One region of the Paenibacillus sp. Dod16 genome, then DNA from elsewhere that is predicted to be linked to it. Evidence: riboswitches for the same ligand, from Rfam matches in the RefSeq annotation. Region 1 holds a riboswitch; the other holds the start of a gene.

Evidence for each region. Region 1 has a riboswitch for ZMP and ZTP ahead of ACPV3A_RS20445 (bifunctional 5,10-methylenetetrahydrofolate dehydrogenase/5,10-methenyltetrahydrofolate cyclohydrolase). Riboswitches for the same ligand answer to the same signal wherever they lie in the genome.
Region 2: linked by a shared signal. The riboswitch ahead of rpiB (ribose 5-phosphate isomerase B) and the one ahead of ACPV3A_RS20445 (bifunctional 5,10-methylenetetrahydrofolate dehydrogenase/5,10-methenyltetrahydrofolate cyclohydrolase) in region 1 are both predicted to bind ZMP and ZTP.

Annotation. Positions count from the first base shown of each region.
Region 1 is NZ_JBNDYG010000028.1:204,757-212,567, forward strand. It holds gene ACPV3A_RS20435 (glycoside hydrolase family 32 protein) at 1-920, opposite strand, end outside; gene ACPV3A_RS20440 (LacI family DNA-binding transcriptional regulator) at 1,102-2,094, opposite strand; gene ACPV3A_RS20445 (bifunctional 5,10-methylenetetrahydrofolate dehydrogenase/5,10-methenyltetrahydrofolate cyclohydrolase) at 2,392-3,240, opposite strand; ZMP/ZTP riboswitch at 3,305-3,384, opposite strand; gene ACPV3A_RS20450 (permease) at 3,543-4,484, shown strand; gene ACPV3A_RS20455 (TIGR03943 family putative permease subunit) at 4,582-5,556, shown strand; gene ACPV3A_RS20460 (CobW family GTP-binding protein) at 5,556-6,659, shown strand; gene ACPV3A_RS20465 (YolD-like family protein) at 6,739-6,990, opposite strand; gene ACPV3A_RS20470 (MarR family winged helix-turn-helix transcriptional regulator) at 7,245-7,646, shown strand; gene ACPV3A_RS20475 (nitroreductase family protein) at 7,674-7,811, shown strand, end outside.
Region 2 is NZ_JBNDYG010000001.1:167,220-175,030, reverse strand. It holds gene upp (uracil phosphoribosyltransferase) at 1-312, opposite strand, end outside; gene glyA (serine hydroxymethyltransferase) at 656-1,906, opposite strand; gene ACPV3A_RS00730 (TIGR01440 family protein) at 1,997-2,581, opposite strand; gene rpiB (ribose 5-phosphate isomerase B) at 2,663-3,127, opposite strand; ZMP/ZTP riboswitch at 3,242-3,323, opposite strand; gene ACPV3A_RS00720 (low molecular weight protein arginine phosphatase) at 3,415-4,002, opposite strand; gene ACPV3A_RS00715 (manganese efflux pump MntP family protein) at 4,056-4,619, opposite strand; gene ACPV3A_RS00710 (L-threonylcarbamoyladenylate synthase) at 4,702-5,847, opposite strand; gene spoIIR (stage II sporulation protein R) at 6,301-6,996, opposite strand; gene ACPV3A_RS00700 (hypothetical protein) at 7,456-7,811, shown strand, end outside.

The DNA of each region.
Region 1 (7,811 bases):
ACGACCTCCGGCATACCCATCCAGCCTACCATGATGCGCCGATCTTGCTCGTCCAGCATGGTCTGCGGTGCGTAGAAATCAAAACCTCTGTCCAGCTCGTAAAAGGAGCCGTGTTCAAACTCCAGCGTGCCCCGATCCAGCGGCTTGCCCGAGATGTAGCCGGATTGGTAAATGTTCCGGTATTCGTCGTCTTGCGGACTCAGCCCCTGCGGCGAAAACAGCAGCACGCCCCGTCCTTCCAGTTCAAAATAATCGGGGCACTCCCACATATAGCCGAAATGTTCAAGACGGGTTTGGATTTCCCCTTTGCAGGTCCAATCCAGCAAATCCGGTGATTCATATACGACAGCCGTTCCTGTCTGATCGCCCCTTTGGGCGCCGATAACGAACCGGTACATGTCTTCGTCTTTCCATACCTTCGGATCCCGAAAATGCTCGGTATATCCGTCCGGCACATGGTCGATCAGCGGCTTATCGAGCTTCGTGACCGATCCATCGCGGTTCATCACGGCCATGCATTGATAAGATTGCCTGTTCCATTCCTCATCCCGGGCATTTCCGGTATACATCAGATACAGTTTGTCGTCTTTCACGATTCCGCTGCCCGAGTAAGCGCCATAAGCATCCTGCGGGTGGCCAGGTTCAATGGCGATGCCTTGGTTTTGCCAATGCACGAGGTCTTTCGAGGATGTATGGTACCAGTATTTCAAGCCGTGATACGTACCCAGCGGAAACCATTGATAAAATAAGTGATATTCCCCGTTATAATAAGAAAACCCGTTAGGGTCATTCAGCAAGCCCATGATGGGCTGTATGTGAAACCTCTGCCTCCATTCGCTTAATTTCACTTTCTCCTTTAAGGAGGAAAGCTCTTCGGGAGAAGCCTGATCCAGGCGTCGGTATTTCAGTTCTCTGTCCATATCTCTTCTCCTTATAAATGGGCTTACTAAAAAAATCTAACTGATCATGCTATGCGTGAACATCAGCCTAACTCACCTATGGTGGAACCGGTTCCAATCAGGAGTAAAAATAATGAACTCAGCTCCAATACCAGGCAAAAGCAGTATTGGAACCGGTTCCGTTATTTTCAGTATAAAATACCTATTTTAGATTGTCAACGCTTTCGCGATGAATCATATCGCAGCTCATAACCGTCAGGAAATCCACAGGCTCGTCGTTGACCAGCTTCATTATATGCTGTGCGGCGAGATGGCCCGCTTGGGAATATCCATATTTAACCGTTGTCAATCCAGGATGAATCACCTCGGTTACGTCGTATCCGCCAAATCCGGTAACGGAGAGTTCGTTCGGAATTTGAATGCCCTTCATATGAGCCGCTTTCATAACGCCTAACGCGATATTGTCAGTAGCGCAAACCACGGCAGTTGGCAGCGTTCGGTTCGACTCAAAAATGGACCATGCGGTCTTTACACCATCCGACATCTTAAATCCACTCTCATAGAGATCCGCTTTCGCCTCACTATCCTCGCTTACCGCTTTCAGAAACCCTTCCTTCCGCTGAACTCCGACAGCAACGTCTTGTTCCGTCACCCCGATATAGGCAATATGGCGATGTCCCTTGGACAGCACATACCGGCCCATGTCATAACCCGCGGCATAGTCGTTATAAATCATGCTGTGAACATCCTTATGCTGCTGTCCTAACAGGATGACAGGGATGCCGATCTCTTGAATCGCGGCAAGATGGGTATCCGTCACTTGAGTCGCAAATAAAATAATGCCAGATATTTTTTGCCTGGCGAGATCATACAGCGCTTCAATCTCCCTGGATAAGTCCTGGCTTGCATTGATAATAAGAAGCTGATAACCGTGTTTCCTTAATTCTTCATCCATGCCGGCAACGGTCTGCGATGCTGAGAATGAATCCAGACGCGGTACAATGGTGCCGATCATGCTGGTTTTCTTCGCTTTCAAGCTCTGTGCAAACGAATTCGGAATATAACCGGTTTCCTGAATGACCAGCTCAATTTTTTGGCGTGTTGCATTGCTGACGGAACCTCCGTTTAAGAAACGGGAGACCGTGCTTTTGGCAACCCCGGCTTTTTTGGCAATATCTGCAATCGTGTTCTTCATTCGGTGCTCCCGGGAGCCGCTTGCGGCGCTGCAACGAACAGATGGTCCTCCACAGCTCCTAGTTGGGCAGCACAATGGATCCTGTTTCGTTTGTGCATGAATCTCTCCCCTTCGTTTTCGCTTTTTCCTAACTATACCATGACGTCCAGGCATCCGTGAAATGGAGACTCCAAGCCTATTATGGCAGGAGCCATATCTTTTCCAAGCTCCAGAACTCTTATTAGGAATGAACCGATTCGAAGGGGATTTATTCATGGGCGCATCTTAATTCATATGCAAATGGTCTGTGGCTTTCCTTTAGTCTTGCACGGTTCGCTCGGCCGATTCGACGGTATGCTTCAGCAATGTAGCAATCGTAACGGGGCCGACACCTGCCGGTACCGGTGTAATCGCAGATGCCACCTTCGCGCAGGCTTCATAATCGCAGTCGCCGATATTCCCTTTATTGTAGCCGGCATCCAATACAACGGCACCCGGCTTAATCCAGCTCCCTTGAATGAAATTAGGTTTGCCTACGGCCGCAACCACGATATCCGCCTGGGACACAAGCTCCCCGAGGTTCCTCGTTCTCGAGTGGCAGATCGTAACGGTAGCATTGCGATTGAGCAGCATCATCGATACCGGCTTACCCAGAATCGGACTGCGTCCGACCACCACGGCATGCTTCCCTTCGATCGGCAGATCATAATAATCCATAATCGAAATAATCGCGGCAGGCGTACAAGACGGATAATCGGCAAAACCAAACGCATTTTGCGAGAAACCGAGCGTGGTTACTCCATCCACGTCTTTTTCAATGGCTATGGCATCAAAAGCCGCCCGTTCATCGATATGATGCGGCACCGGATGCTGCAGCAGAATACCGTGGACATTCGGATCCTCGTTCAGCTCTTGTATCGCGGCGATCAGCTCCTCAGTCGAGGTCGATGTCTCCAGCACCACTTTCTTGGATATGATGCCAAGCCGCTCGCAAGCATTTCCCTTCATCCGCACATAGGTCGCAGAAGCAGGATCATCGCCAACCAGAATCGTTGCCAGACAAGGCGTTATCCCGTGCTGCTTCAATTCCTGTACCTTCACCGCCAGCTTTGCCTTAATATCATCGGATACCTTTTTTCCATCCAAAATTACGGGTTCCTTACTCATGCTAATCCGCTCCTTCGCCATTGTATTAAAAACATAAAGAGGCAAGGCGACTGATCGTCTCCTTACCTCTTGCCCAGGCGTACGGCATATGATCCTATGTGCTCCCTCTTGGTACCCCAAGCTACGCCAGTAACACACAGATAACTTTTTTTTAAATATACCACGACTTTGCACTTCGCGCTACCGATCATGAAGTTGACATATTAAATCGTAATCTTTTTGATTAATTTACAAGAATCTAGTATGTTGCCGATGGTACAAGCATAGAATGTCCTAAGAACAATTCGCTCCAGGAGGCCTGAATGAAATATCCGGTAATCTTCAAAATGCTGCCCTTCATGATTCCGCTTGTCTTCGTGATACCGGTCTTGACGATATGGCTGCAGAACGATTCAAGTCTAATATCAAGCCGTGATATACAGCAGGTAAAAACGGTTTTTACGGGCATTTTCCTTGAGGCGCTTCCTTTTGTGCTGCTTGGAGTGCTGCTGTCGTCCCTTCTTCAGCTGTTCGTTAAAGAACAGTGGGTGCGTCGGATCACGCCCAAAAATCCGGTCATCGGCGTCCTGTTCGCTTCCATGCTGGGGATCGTGTTTCCCATCTGTGAATGCGGGATGATCCCGGTCGTTCGAAGGCTGATGCTCAAGGGGATGCCTGCCTACATCGCTGTAACCTTTATTCTCAGCGGACCTATCCTGAACCCCATTGTGTTCGCTGCAACGACCATGGCCTTCCATTCGCATCCCGAAGTGACGATCGGCCGGATGGGACTGGCTTTTGCAGTCGCGGTAACGGTAGGTTTGCTTGTCTATGTTTTTTCAAGGAACAACCCGCTCAAGCGTTCCTTACAAGAGTTTTCCGAACAAGATTCCGCCGTTGGTGAACGCAAGCTGCACGAGCATCCCAAAACCTGGAGAAGCCTGTTTGTCCACGCCGGAGACGAATTGCTCGAAATGGGCAAATACCTGGTTCTTGGCGCATTCCTGACAGCCTGCATCCAATCCTTCATTCCTAGAGAAGAGCTGCTGGCATTGGGGAACGGTCCCACCGCATCTTACCTGTTCATGATGGGGTCCGTAGGTCCGCTCGTATCCTTCCTCGTGCTCGGCCCGATGCTGGATTTCAAAAGCTTGCTCATGCTGTCGACTACCTTTAAGACCAAATTCGTGATCGGTTTAAGCCTGCTGGTGATGACGCTTGTCTTCATCGGCTCTGTAGCCGTCAACGCTCTTTTGGGTGGATAGCTGCCTAAGGATGAAAGATTGACGAAAAACCAAACGAGATTACCGGGACCGTTTAGGATCAACAGGTATCCGCTTGAGATTGGAGGTGATTGGGAGGATGAAGTCCAGTTTGAGGATACGGATTCACTATACGCTCCGGTCGCTGCTTGTTGCGGCTCTCGCCGCTTATATCATGCATCTGAATGCTTCAGATTCGCTCGAGTATTACCTTGCGCCTCATATGCAGACCCTGCTGCTTCTCTGCCCGGTTCCGTTGTTGTTCATTGCATTCGGGATGATGTGGCATTCCCTTGCGGGCGATTCCGGAGAGGTGTGTGATTGCGAGCGTCCCCTGCCTACCGGCCTTGTCAAAAACGTAACGGTATACGGGTTATTCACGGTGCCGCTGCTGTTTGGCCTGCTCCTGCCGGACCAAGCCCTGGGCAGCGATATGGCAGCCAAAAAAGGAATGATCTACACCTATCCGAATCCCGATGTACGGCGTAAAACCGATGACCGCAACACGTCCGCCTTTTTAGGCACGGATAAGCAATTACCCGGCATGGATCAAGGAGCAGAAGAAAATATTGCTCTGAACGAACGATTCGTTGCCAAGGACATCTATAGTGTGGAGTTTGCAGAGCTTGCCAAGCGCTTATATACGCTGCCCGTCATTAAGGTGGAACCGGACATTTTCTCGGAAACCGTCGGGGCCATGGATATGTACAAAGAGCATTTTCAAGGAAAAACCATCTCGGTGCAAGGTTTCGTCTTCCGCGACGGACAGATGAATGAGGATACCTTTGCCGTCAGCCGATTCCTCGTGATGTGCTGCACGGCAGACGCCGTACCGTTCGGGGTTCTTGTGCGCGGCACGAATGCTGCGTCGTTCGCTGATGATACGTGGGTCCAGATTGATGGCACGATCCAGGTCGCCACCTTGAAAGGTAAAGAGACTCTGCAAATTCAAGCGGAGCAGATTCAGCCGATCGAGCAGCCGGCATCCCCTTACATTTTCACGAATCCGGACTCCGTCGCGGAGTTTGACGAGCTGTATTCGAATGATAACGAGACCAAGGAGGAGATCAATTAATGAACAAGATACCCGTTGTATTGATTAGCGGATTTTTGGGAAGCGGCAAAACCACGCTGCTGCTCAGACTGCTGGAATATGCCGCCAAGCGGCAGTGGAGAACCGCCGTGCTTATGAATGAGATGGGCGAACAAGATGTGGATGGCGATACGGTTTCCGGCCAAATCCCCGATCTTCCGATTGAGAAGCTGCTCGACGGATGCATCTGCTGCACCAGGCGAGACGAGCTGGGTCAAGCATTACAAACCCTGTTAGATCAGAAGCCGGATCTCATATTCATCGAAACGACCGGCGTGGCGAATCCTGAACAGATTCTTGAGGATCTGCAGGATCCGTCCCTGGCTGATCGAATCTCAATCCAGCGCAAAATTGCCTTGGCCGACTGCAGCAAATTTCTCGAGTACAACAGCTTCTTTGCATCCAGTCGTGAGCTGGTGCGTACCCTGCGGGGACAAATCAGCTTCGCGGATATGATCATCCTTAATAAGGCGGGGGACTGCGACGATAAACAGATCAACAAAGTCATGACCTCCATTAGAAAAATAAACACGACGGCAAGTCTGTCCGTAACCGACTATAGCCGTTTGGATGAGAATGAAGTGTTTTCGACGCTTCAGCATCAGCTTGAGCCCTCTAATGACCCGAGCCATTCGTTTCCAACATCGCAATGGAAGCCAGAAGATCTTGCGGATCGTACGCAAGACAAAGCGTTGACTGATGATCACAGCAAGCATGCGCACCACCAGCCAGAGAGATCTGCCAATGACCATCATAGCCATCTGCACGGAGAAGAGTCCGGACACAGCAGCACATCCTTCACGGGCATGGATACCTTGACCTTATCTGCTCCATCCCCCTTCCCGCTTCAGTTGAGCGTGATCGAAACTTTTCTCTCTGCACTTGGCCCCAGCCTGATTCGGGCAAAAGGTTACATCCATCTCTCGACGGGTCCCTCTCTAGTTCAGTGGGCGGGTTCAGAGCTTGAATGTAAGCCAAGCACGCTGCAGCTGAAACGCGGATATCTTACGCTGATTGGCCATCGTCTGGATAAAAATCGCATGGTTCAGGAGTGGGAAGGCTTGCTCAGTGGCGTGGTGCAATGACAGCTGGATGGATGGTTAGATAGACGGAGATATAGAAAAGGAGATCCTCGCAGGATCTCCTTTTTCGATATCATTCTGATTAGTCCCTGGGATAATTCACTTCCATAATGTCCATAAAAGGAACCTTCGTAATGACGCCATTCTCTTTCATGTGCACCTTCCCTGTGCGGGAGTCCATTTGATCGATTTGTCCGCGGACTGCCTCTTCCCATCCCCAGACTGTCAGTACGATGACCGATTCCTCCTGGTAAGCTTCCGTAAGCTGATTTCCGAGCTCTTCCAGTACAAACTCATCTCTAGTGGGTCTCTTTGGAACTTTTGCTTTTGCCATAACCTTGTCCTCCTGATTTATGTTGTTCATGCATTAGCATTACATTCTCCATGAAAACAAATCTTTCCTCAAACCTATGAATTAGGAATCTACTTCCTATTATACATGAAATCCGATTCAGTTTTTTATGCAAAAGACTTGATTTTCAGAAAACAAAGGTATATGATTGACCCATCAAACATTGATGAGTCAATGAATTAAAGGGGGTCTTTATAATCGCTACGTGCCATACGGAAGACCTGCTGTACTTGCTGATGCATTTAAACAAGCATATTTCGACCCGGTTTGAACGATGTGCTGGAGTTAGTCCCAATCGGCTCGAACTCCTATGCAAACTGACGGGGGGCCAAATTAGCCAATCGGATTTGCAGAAGGCAGTGTCTATTGATCCAGCTGCGGTGACCCGTCATGTTCAGCAGTTGGAAGCGGAAGGAATACTTCTCCGAACCAGATGTGAGAATGACAACCGGATTACGTTGGTTCAGCTAACCGAAGTGGGCAAAAGTAAAGTAGCAGCGTTTAAGGCAGAGAAAGATCGCTTTATGGAGGAACTGCAGGCAGACCTTACGGAATCAGAACGACTTGCGTTTGTTCAAACTCTACAGAAGCTGAACAGCCAGATTCAACAAATGAAAGAACCAAGTAAGACCAATTAACTTATAGAGATTAAAGGAGAGAATATCATGACTGTAACTTCCCTAAACAATAATTATAAAGAAATTATTACTTCCCGTCGCTCTGTGCGGGTATACGACCCATCGGTCAAAATCAGCCGTGAAGAAATGACTGAAATTTTGGAAGAAGCGACTTTGGCTCCGTCA
Region 2 (7,811 bases), on a different contig from region 1:
ACGGAACAATCCGACATGCCCTACCTTTGCCGCTGGAAGCAGCTTCACAACGCCGTCCAGCATGCCCAGACCGGCGCGCAGGATCGGAACCAAGCCGAGCATGCGGCCGGAAATGACTTTCCCTTGGGTTTCAGCTACCGGCGTCTGCACGGATATCGATTCAAGAGGAACCTCCCGCGTAATTTCATAAGCCATCAAAGTCGCGACTTCGTCTACCAATTCGCGAAAGTCTTTTGTGTTAGTCCGCATATCGCGGATAAATGTAAGTTTGTGTTGAATCAACGGGTGATCACAAATCACCAATTTTCCCATGTCTGGTCCCTCCGGTTTGAGTACAAATGTTATTTCAATATGGGCGTAAATATTTGTGAGCTCCATAAATCCTGTCTATTATATCATTCCCTCTAGTCAATTGACACCTGCACGAGTCATGTTTTATTCCATGAGTTTTTGACCTTATAACGGAATCGGATCTTCTTCTGCCCTGAACCTAGGTTTTCCATTCTCGCCTATATTGATGCTAACCGCGAAAGGACCTGACTGGGAAAATGAGAGCATAGCAATCTGGCCAGAATGTTCATAGCTCCTAAAAGGACCCCACCTGCATCAGGCGGGGTCCTTATATCATAGGCTTCTTACGCGAAGGAAACTGTGATTAATATTTCATTTCAGCATAGAGAGGATATTGATCGGTAAGCTCAGCCACCAAACGGCCTGCTTTTTCGAGCGTTGCCTCGTCTTTCGGCTGCTTCAATGTCATGGCGATAATTTTCGCGATGTTCACCATCGCTTGCTCATCCATACCGCGGGAAGTAACCGCAGGGGTACCAATACGGATACCGCTCGTTACGAACGGGCTGGTCGGATCAAACGGGATGGCATTCTTGTTCACGGTAATCCCGATCGAGTCCAGAACCTTCTCCGCGTCTTTGCCGGTGATGTCCAGATTACGGGTATCCACCAGCATCAGGTGGTTATCGGTTCCGCCGGAAACGATGTTCAGGCCTTCCTCGATCAGGGTATCGGCCAGCACTTTCGCGTTCTTCACGACATTCTCTGCATACGTCTTGAAAGACGGATCCAAGGCTTCGCCAAGCGCAACGGCTTTGGAAGCAATCACATGCATGAGCGGGCCGCCTTGGGAGCCGGGGAATACCGCTTTATCGATCGCTTGCGCCCAAGCCTTTTTGCACAGAATCATACCGCCGCGAGGTCCGCGAAGCGTCTTATGCGTCGTTGTCGTTACAAAATGGGCATGCGGAACCGGATTCGGATGAAGACCTGCCGCAACGAGTCCTGCAATATGAGCAATGTCGACCATGAACAACGCGCCTACGTCATTGGCGATGGCAGCCAGCTTTTCAAAATCAATAATGCGAGGATAGGCACTTGCACCCGCCACGATCAGACGAGGGCGATGCTTGAATGCCGCTTTGCGGACTTCGTCGTAATCGATAAGGAACGTGTCTTCTTGCACGCCGTAGGCAACGAAATTGTACAGAAGGCCGGAAGCGTTAACCGGGCTTCCGTGAGTCAAATGGCCGCCATGGGCCAGGTTCATGCCGAGCACGGTATCTCCAGGCTTCAAGGCCGCCAAATATACCGCCATGTTCGCTTGGGCACCGGAGTGCGGCTGAACGTTGGCATGCTCGGCTCCGAACAATTCTTTGGCGCGGTCACGGGCGATATCTTCCACGATATCCACACGCTCACAGCCACCGTAATAGCGTTTGCCAGGGTAGCCTTCCGCATATTTATTCGTCAGCACCGTCCCCATTGCTTCCATAACCGCTTCGCTGACAATATTCTCAGAGGCAATCAGCTCAATGTTGCTGCGTTGACGCTTCAGCTCCAAATCCATCGCTTCCAATACAGCCGGGTCACTCTTCCGCAAATGTTCCATCATGTTCATATCCTCCCATAATCCATCGTTATTTTTTCTTGCAAACTTAAAACTACAAGTTGTCATCATTGAAAAAGCGAGTTCTCATTCGAATCAATCGCACAGCGTGGAATCATCCCTCTGCTCGAGTCGGTACACCGCACGTTCTCCGCCGATCAGCTTGGGGCGGGTATAAGCCGCAGTTACGCGCGCCTCCCCGATATAACGCTCGGTCGGCCGGAATGGAACCGCCACTCTCCGCAAATGCATGCCGATCAGCGTCTCGCCGATATCGACACCCGCATGGGCTTCAATCGATTCCGCAAGGCAGGGCTCCTTCATGCTGCGGTAAGCTGCAGAAGCCATCGACCCGCCCGCACCCGGAATGGGAACTGCCGCCACTTCCGTCAAGCCCAGCCGCTCGAGCAGCTCGCGTTCCATGACAAGCGCACGGTTCAGATGCTCACAGCATTGATAGGCCACCGCGAAACCGAATTCCGCTTGAACCGCGGCAATGCCCTGGAGAAGCTGCTGCGCCGTTTCAAGAGCGCCGCCCGTACCGATTCGGCGTCCAACCACTTCACTGGTGCTGGCTCCGATGACCAGCACTTTACCCGGGCCTAAATCGGCCGCTTCGGCCAGTTCGCGGACAATACGCGCTGTCTGTTCGTTCAAGGAAACCTTGGAGATATCCGTCATGTCACAGTCCTCCCGATGATTTTTTCACAGAAGATGCTTCAATCCCATATCACGATAGCCGCAGCTGTATTACGCGTTCACTTATCGCGATTCATTCTTCAGGTAACGCTCCTCGATGGCCTTGATCTTGTTCACGCGGCCGACATGGCGCTCGCCATGACTGAAATCCGTCGTCAGCCATGCGCTGACGATTTCGGCAGCAAGTCCGGGACCGACGACACGCTCACCCAGCGCAATCACGTTGCTGTCGTTATGCTCGCGCGTCGCTTTAGCTGAGAACACATCATGTGTCAGCGCGCAGCGAATGCCCGGCACCTTGTTGGCCGCAATGCTCATGCCGATCCCCGTACCGCAGATCAGAATGCCGCGGTCCGCTTCACCCGAGACGACCTTCTCGCACACCGGAAGGGCATAATCGGGATAATCCACGGAGTCGGAACAGCCGCAGCCCAGATCCTCCACCTCGTGTCCAAGACCCCGAATGACTCCCACGATTTCCTCTTTCAGACGAATGCCGGCATGATCCGTACCCAATGCAATTTTCATCTATGAAAAACCCCCTCGTATGTTCGCTTTTGCGTTTTAGCTTGTTTCATTATAACCCAAATCGGGCGCAAAAGACGAAAAAAGAGCAGTCGGCGCACGTATTGTGCTCCAAATGCTCTTTGCCCAGGCGACCGGCCGTATATTCCGATGCTCCATCGTGGTTTCATCCACTTCGTCGCCAGTTACACCGGATCATTTGTTTTTCAACTTCATCTTAAAGCAATACCATGCGAAAGGCAAGTGGCTTTTTAGCCCAATGGCAGGCTTTATATCTCTAAAAGCTAGACTTAATTATGTCGATCCGCTTCCAGCTTGTCCAAAAGACGGAACAACGCTGTCCGTATCTCTGCGGCCGTCGCTTCATATTCCTCCCGCGAGCCTCCGAAAGGATCGGAGATATCGAAGCTCGGGATGCGCTGACGCAGCTCGATCAGACGCTCCCGGTCACGGTCGCTGACATCGTGGCCCAGAGATCTGGCCAGCTCAAGCGCTGCATACAGACTATCCTGCTCCCGCAGATCGTCCAGCACCCGGCGGTCATCCTCAACAAACTCTTTCAGCGTGTGCATCTTGTCTGCGGCGTGCGGGAACTGCCTTATAGCATACTGCTTATGCGACTGGGTCAGCGTCAGAATCAGATCCGCCCATTCCACCAGGTTCGCGGTCAACGGCTTGGACACCAAGCGTTCCTGGATATCCTGGTCTCGCAGGATGGATTCCGCATGATGGGACACCGGCATTCCGTCCACGGCCGAGACGCCGGCGGACTTCGTTTCCAGCGGAATGCCCCGTTGTTTGGCAAGCTTGCGCAGCATGCCTTCCGCCATTGGACTGCGGCAGGTATTTCCCGTGCAGACAAACAGTATATTTTTCACGGTCCGTTCCTCCCGTTCGTAGGTTCTTTGGGGCTATTGTAACAAATATTGCGTCAAAAAATAAACATGGTGCCAAAGATAACCAAAATCAGTCCGCCCAGCATTTCACCGTACTCCCCCAGCTTATTGCTTACCTGACGGCCAAGCAGCAAACCGAGAATGGACAGCAAACCGCCCACGACCCCGAAGGAAATTACGATTAACAGCACATCATCCACAAACATTCCGAGCGAAACGCCTACCGAGAAGGAGTCGATGCTGACGCTAAACGAAAACAGCAGCATGCCTAAAAATGCGGTAGGATGTATTCGCTGCCCTTCTCCGCCCCGCAGGGCGTTATACATCATATGCCCGCCCAGTAAAAGCAGCAGCCCGCCGGCAGCAAGCCCTGTGACGTGGCCCAGTAACATGCCAACGTAGCGGCCGGCAAATAAGCCCAGCAGCGGCATCAGCATGTGAAACAACGCGATCATGAAGCTGATGCCCAGCATATGGCCTAAGCGCATACCGCCTCTCATTCCAACTCCGATTCCAAGCGAAAATGCGTCTAGCCCGAGTGCAATTGCCATCAGCAGAATCGCCGCAAGCTGTCCCGATTGGACAGACGCCTCCAGCATGCCCATTCCCCCAAGTCCCATGGTCTTGTACACCATATGCGGACAAGGGGTAAATGATGCCAACAGCGTTCATGCGGCTGCTTTAATTCACGTCGATGATGTGGTGTCCCGCGGCCTTCAGCAGCCGGTTCATGACGGCTGCTCCGAGGCCCTGCTCCGGGCACGCTTCGGCCAGGATGAAGGTTGCGCCTTCGTCATCGAACCGGCGCAGGCCGGCGTACAGCCGGCGGGCCGCTTCCTCCGGCGCGGCCAGGCTGCCGAGCGAGACGGCAACGTCCGCGCGGTAGTGACCGATGCGCTCGTCGAACGACAGCACGCCGGTCACCTCCCCGCGCCGGGCAGCCGCCTCAAGCTCGGCCGCGATGCGTGCCGACACGGCGTCGGCACGCGGGCCCTGCACCACGCACATCGCACCCTTCGGTGCGTAGTGCGTGTATTTCATGCCCGGCGAGCGCGGCGCCGGGCTCTCCGCCTCCCCGGCGGCGCGATGCAGCGCCGGGTCCATGCGCACGCTTGCCGCAACCGCGGCAAGCTGCTCGGCCGTGACGCCGCCCGGGCGGAGCACCGTGACGGCGCCGTCTTCGCCGACTTGCACCACCGTCGACTCGACGCCCACCCCGGCAGGGCCGCCGTCGAGGACGCCGTCGATCGCCCCGGCCAAATCCTCCAGGACATGGCTGGCCAGCGTAGGGCTTGGCCGACCGGAACGGTTCGCGCTCGGCGCAGCCAGCGGACGCCCGGCGGCACTGATCAAGGCCAGCGCCACGTTGTGATCCGGCATCCGCACGGCAACGGTATCGAGCCCCGCCGTCACACGAGGGGATACAGCACCCGGTTTAACGGGCAGTACCAGTGATAGCGGCCCAGGCCAGAACCTTGCCATCAAGGCCCTTTCCGTCTCATTCACATGAAGGACCAAACCGTCAAGCTGAGTAAGCTCCGAAATATGCACGATTAATGGATTGTCCGACGGCCGGCCCTTCGCAGCAAAGACACGCTCGACCGCTTCCGTATTACCGGCGTCTGCACCAAGCCCGTAGACTGTTTCCGTCGGAAAGGCCACCGTTCCGCCCCGCTCGAGCACCTGCCCCGCTTCCTCCAGCGCCTGCTTCGCTTCTTTCTCCAAACTCAAGCTCTCCCTGGAAAGCAAGTTCGATACATGCCACACTTGGGTTGATTTTTGAGCAGCCTGGCGGAAGCCGTTATCCCGCTGCTGGCTAGGCTCCATGCCATTCCCGTTCTGTTCCATTCCTATCCCAAACTTTCTGTATATGAAATATATAAACTCTAACGTGTGTGTTGCCTATGCCCCAAAATAAAAAGCGCTTTTCGTTCTTCAGTCCCGTGCCGGTTCCCATTCAAACCAGTCGCGCCAAAGAGAAAGCACTCTTCTAGAGGTTGTTCAAAAAGTCCGCTTTTGATAAGAAAACCAATCGAGGTCAATTCAAGGACGAGCGACCGCGATTTAAAGATAGGTTTTCTTGCGATATAGAATTTCATCAACTCCGTTGATAACTTATAAATTCTATATCTAACACGAAGCGAATCAGGTAGCAGCTCGGCATCGAATCTTGAATTCAGCTGGGCCTTCCGGTGCTGAAAATCCGACTTTTTGAACTCGCACTTCTACATCAAAGTTTATCATACCCGATCAGGATTGAAAATCAACTCGCTTATAATCCTAAAACAAGCTTACCACCCAGTTCCAAATGCCAAGGAACATATCCCACAAGAAGAAGCGGACCTCCGGTTCACTGTCGCCTGCATTCTTCGGAGCTTCCTCTTGGGAAGCCTCGCCGGCCTCTGCTGAAACCGTTTGGATACCTGCGTCAACAGGCTGCGCCGCCGCATCCCCGCTGCCACCATCGATGAAACAAAGCGGCGGGAACAAGACGCACCACCAGTTCTGCCCTTGACCTTCGCCTAACGTAATACGCAGCGCATCGTAATCGCCGGCCGGATACACCGTGCCCCCGTATAACTTCGTCGGGAACGGCACAACGCCAAGCTCTACGGTGTAACTGTATGTAATCCCTCTTTTCTTCAACTCTTCACCCACCAATTGGCGGATTTCCGGAAGATGCTGCCGGGTTAATTCTTTGGCGTCTTCCAGGCTTTGCGGGTTCTCCAGCTGCAGGACCCAGAGCTGCATTTGCTCAACGACCGAATCACGAATCTCTCTTTTGACCAGCTGATCGGACGGGCTATCGGAATTCGCCAGTATGCGAAGTCGTATCGATTCCTGAGGGATCGGACCGCCAACAACGGAAGCATCAATCTGCTGTCCTTCCCAAGCCATGATGACCATAAACATACAGGATAAGAGCACAACCATTTTTTTTGCGATAATACGGAGGGTTTCACTATAATTTTTCATCTCGGACAACCGCCTCTCTATGAACGAAACTCTATGATGCTATCAGTATGTCCGAAGTTAAGAGATTTAGACCTGCAAATATACAATTTTCATTTTAAAAATTCTGTTTTATACAAAGTTAGTCCAACTGTTATCTTTTAACCATTTCACACCTAAAGAAGCTGTGTCCGTTAAGGTATTCTGCTAAGGATGAAAACTATCAGTTTCATAAAATTATGAAAACTTTACTATAGCGATGAAGCCAATAAGGTCTATATAAACTAAGAACACGCTTTTCTAAATCTCAAAATAAATCTTTAGTTATATAAGTCGACAATCAATGTACAATTCAACCCTCCCTTTGACAACTATGTCTATAATTGTTAACCTATTAATAGGGAATATATACCAAAAAATATAATATAGAGGAGGGCAGGGTTTTATTTCAAAATAAAAAAATGTAGAAAGAGGTAGATTTTCATGAAATCAAAAAAACTTCTAATTTCTTGTATGATGGCTCTTTCAGTGATGACTATTTCGACTCACGCAGCTGATACTGAGATCGTTAGCCTTAAAAGCAGTCCTACTTCAGTAGAGACCAATAACTATTCATCAGGGATTGAAATAATTCCATATGGGACTAGTGCCCCAACATCTCTATGGAACTTAGGAAATGGCCCCTATGATGCAGAATTCGGAGCTTTGCGTAATATTTTATATACAAACTATTATTTCACACCCAATTCAAATGGAGAATTATTTATGCATGGACGTATATGGGAAGAAACAGGTGATTCTAGCGGCACCTACAAATATAAAATCATTTGTTATGATGC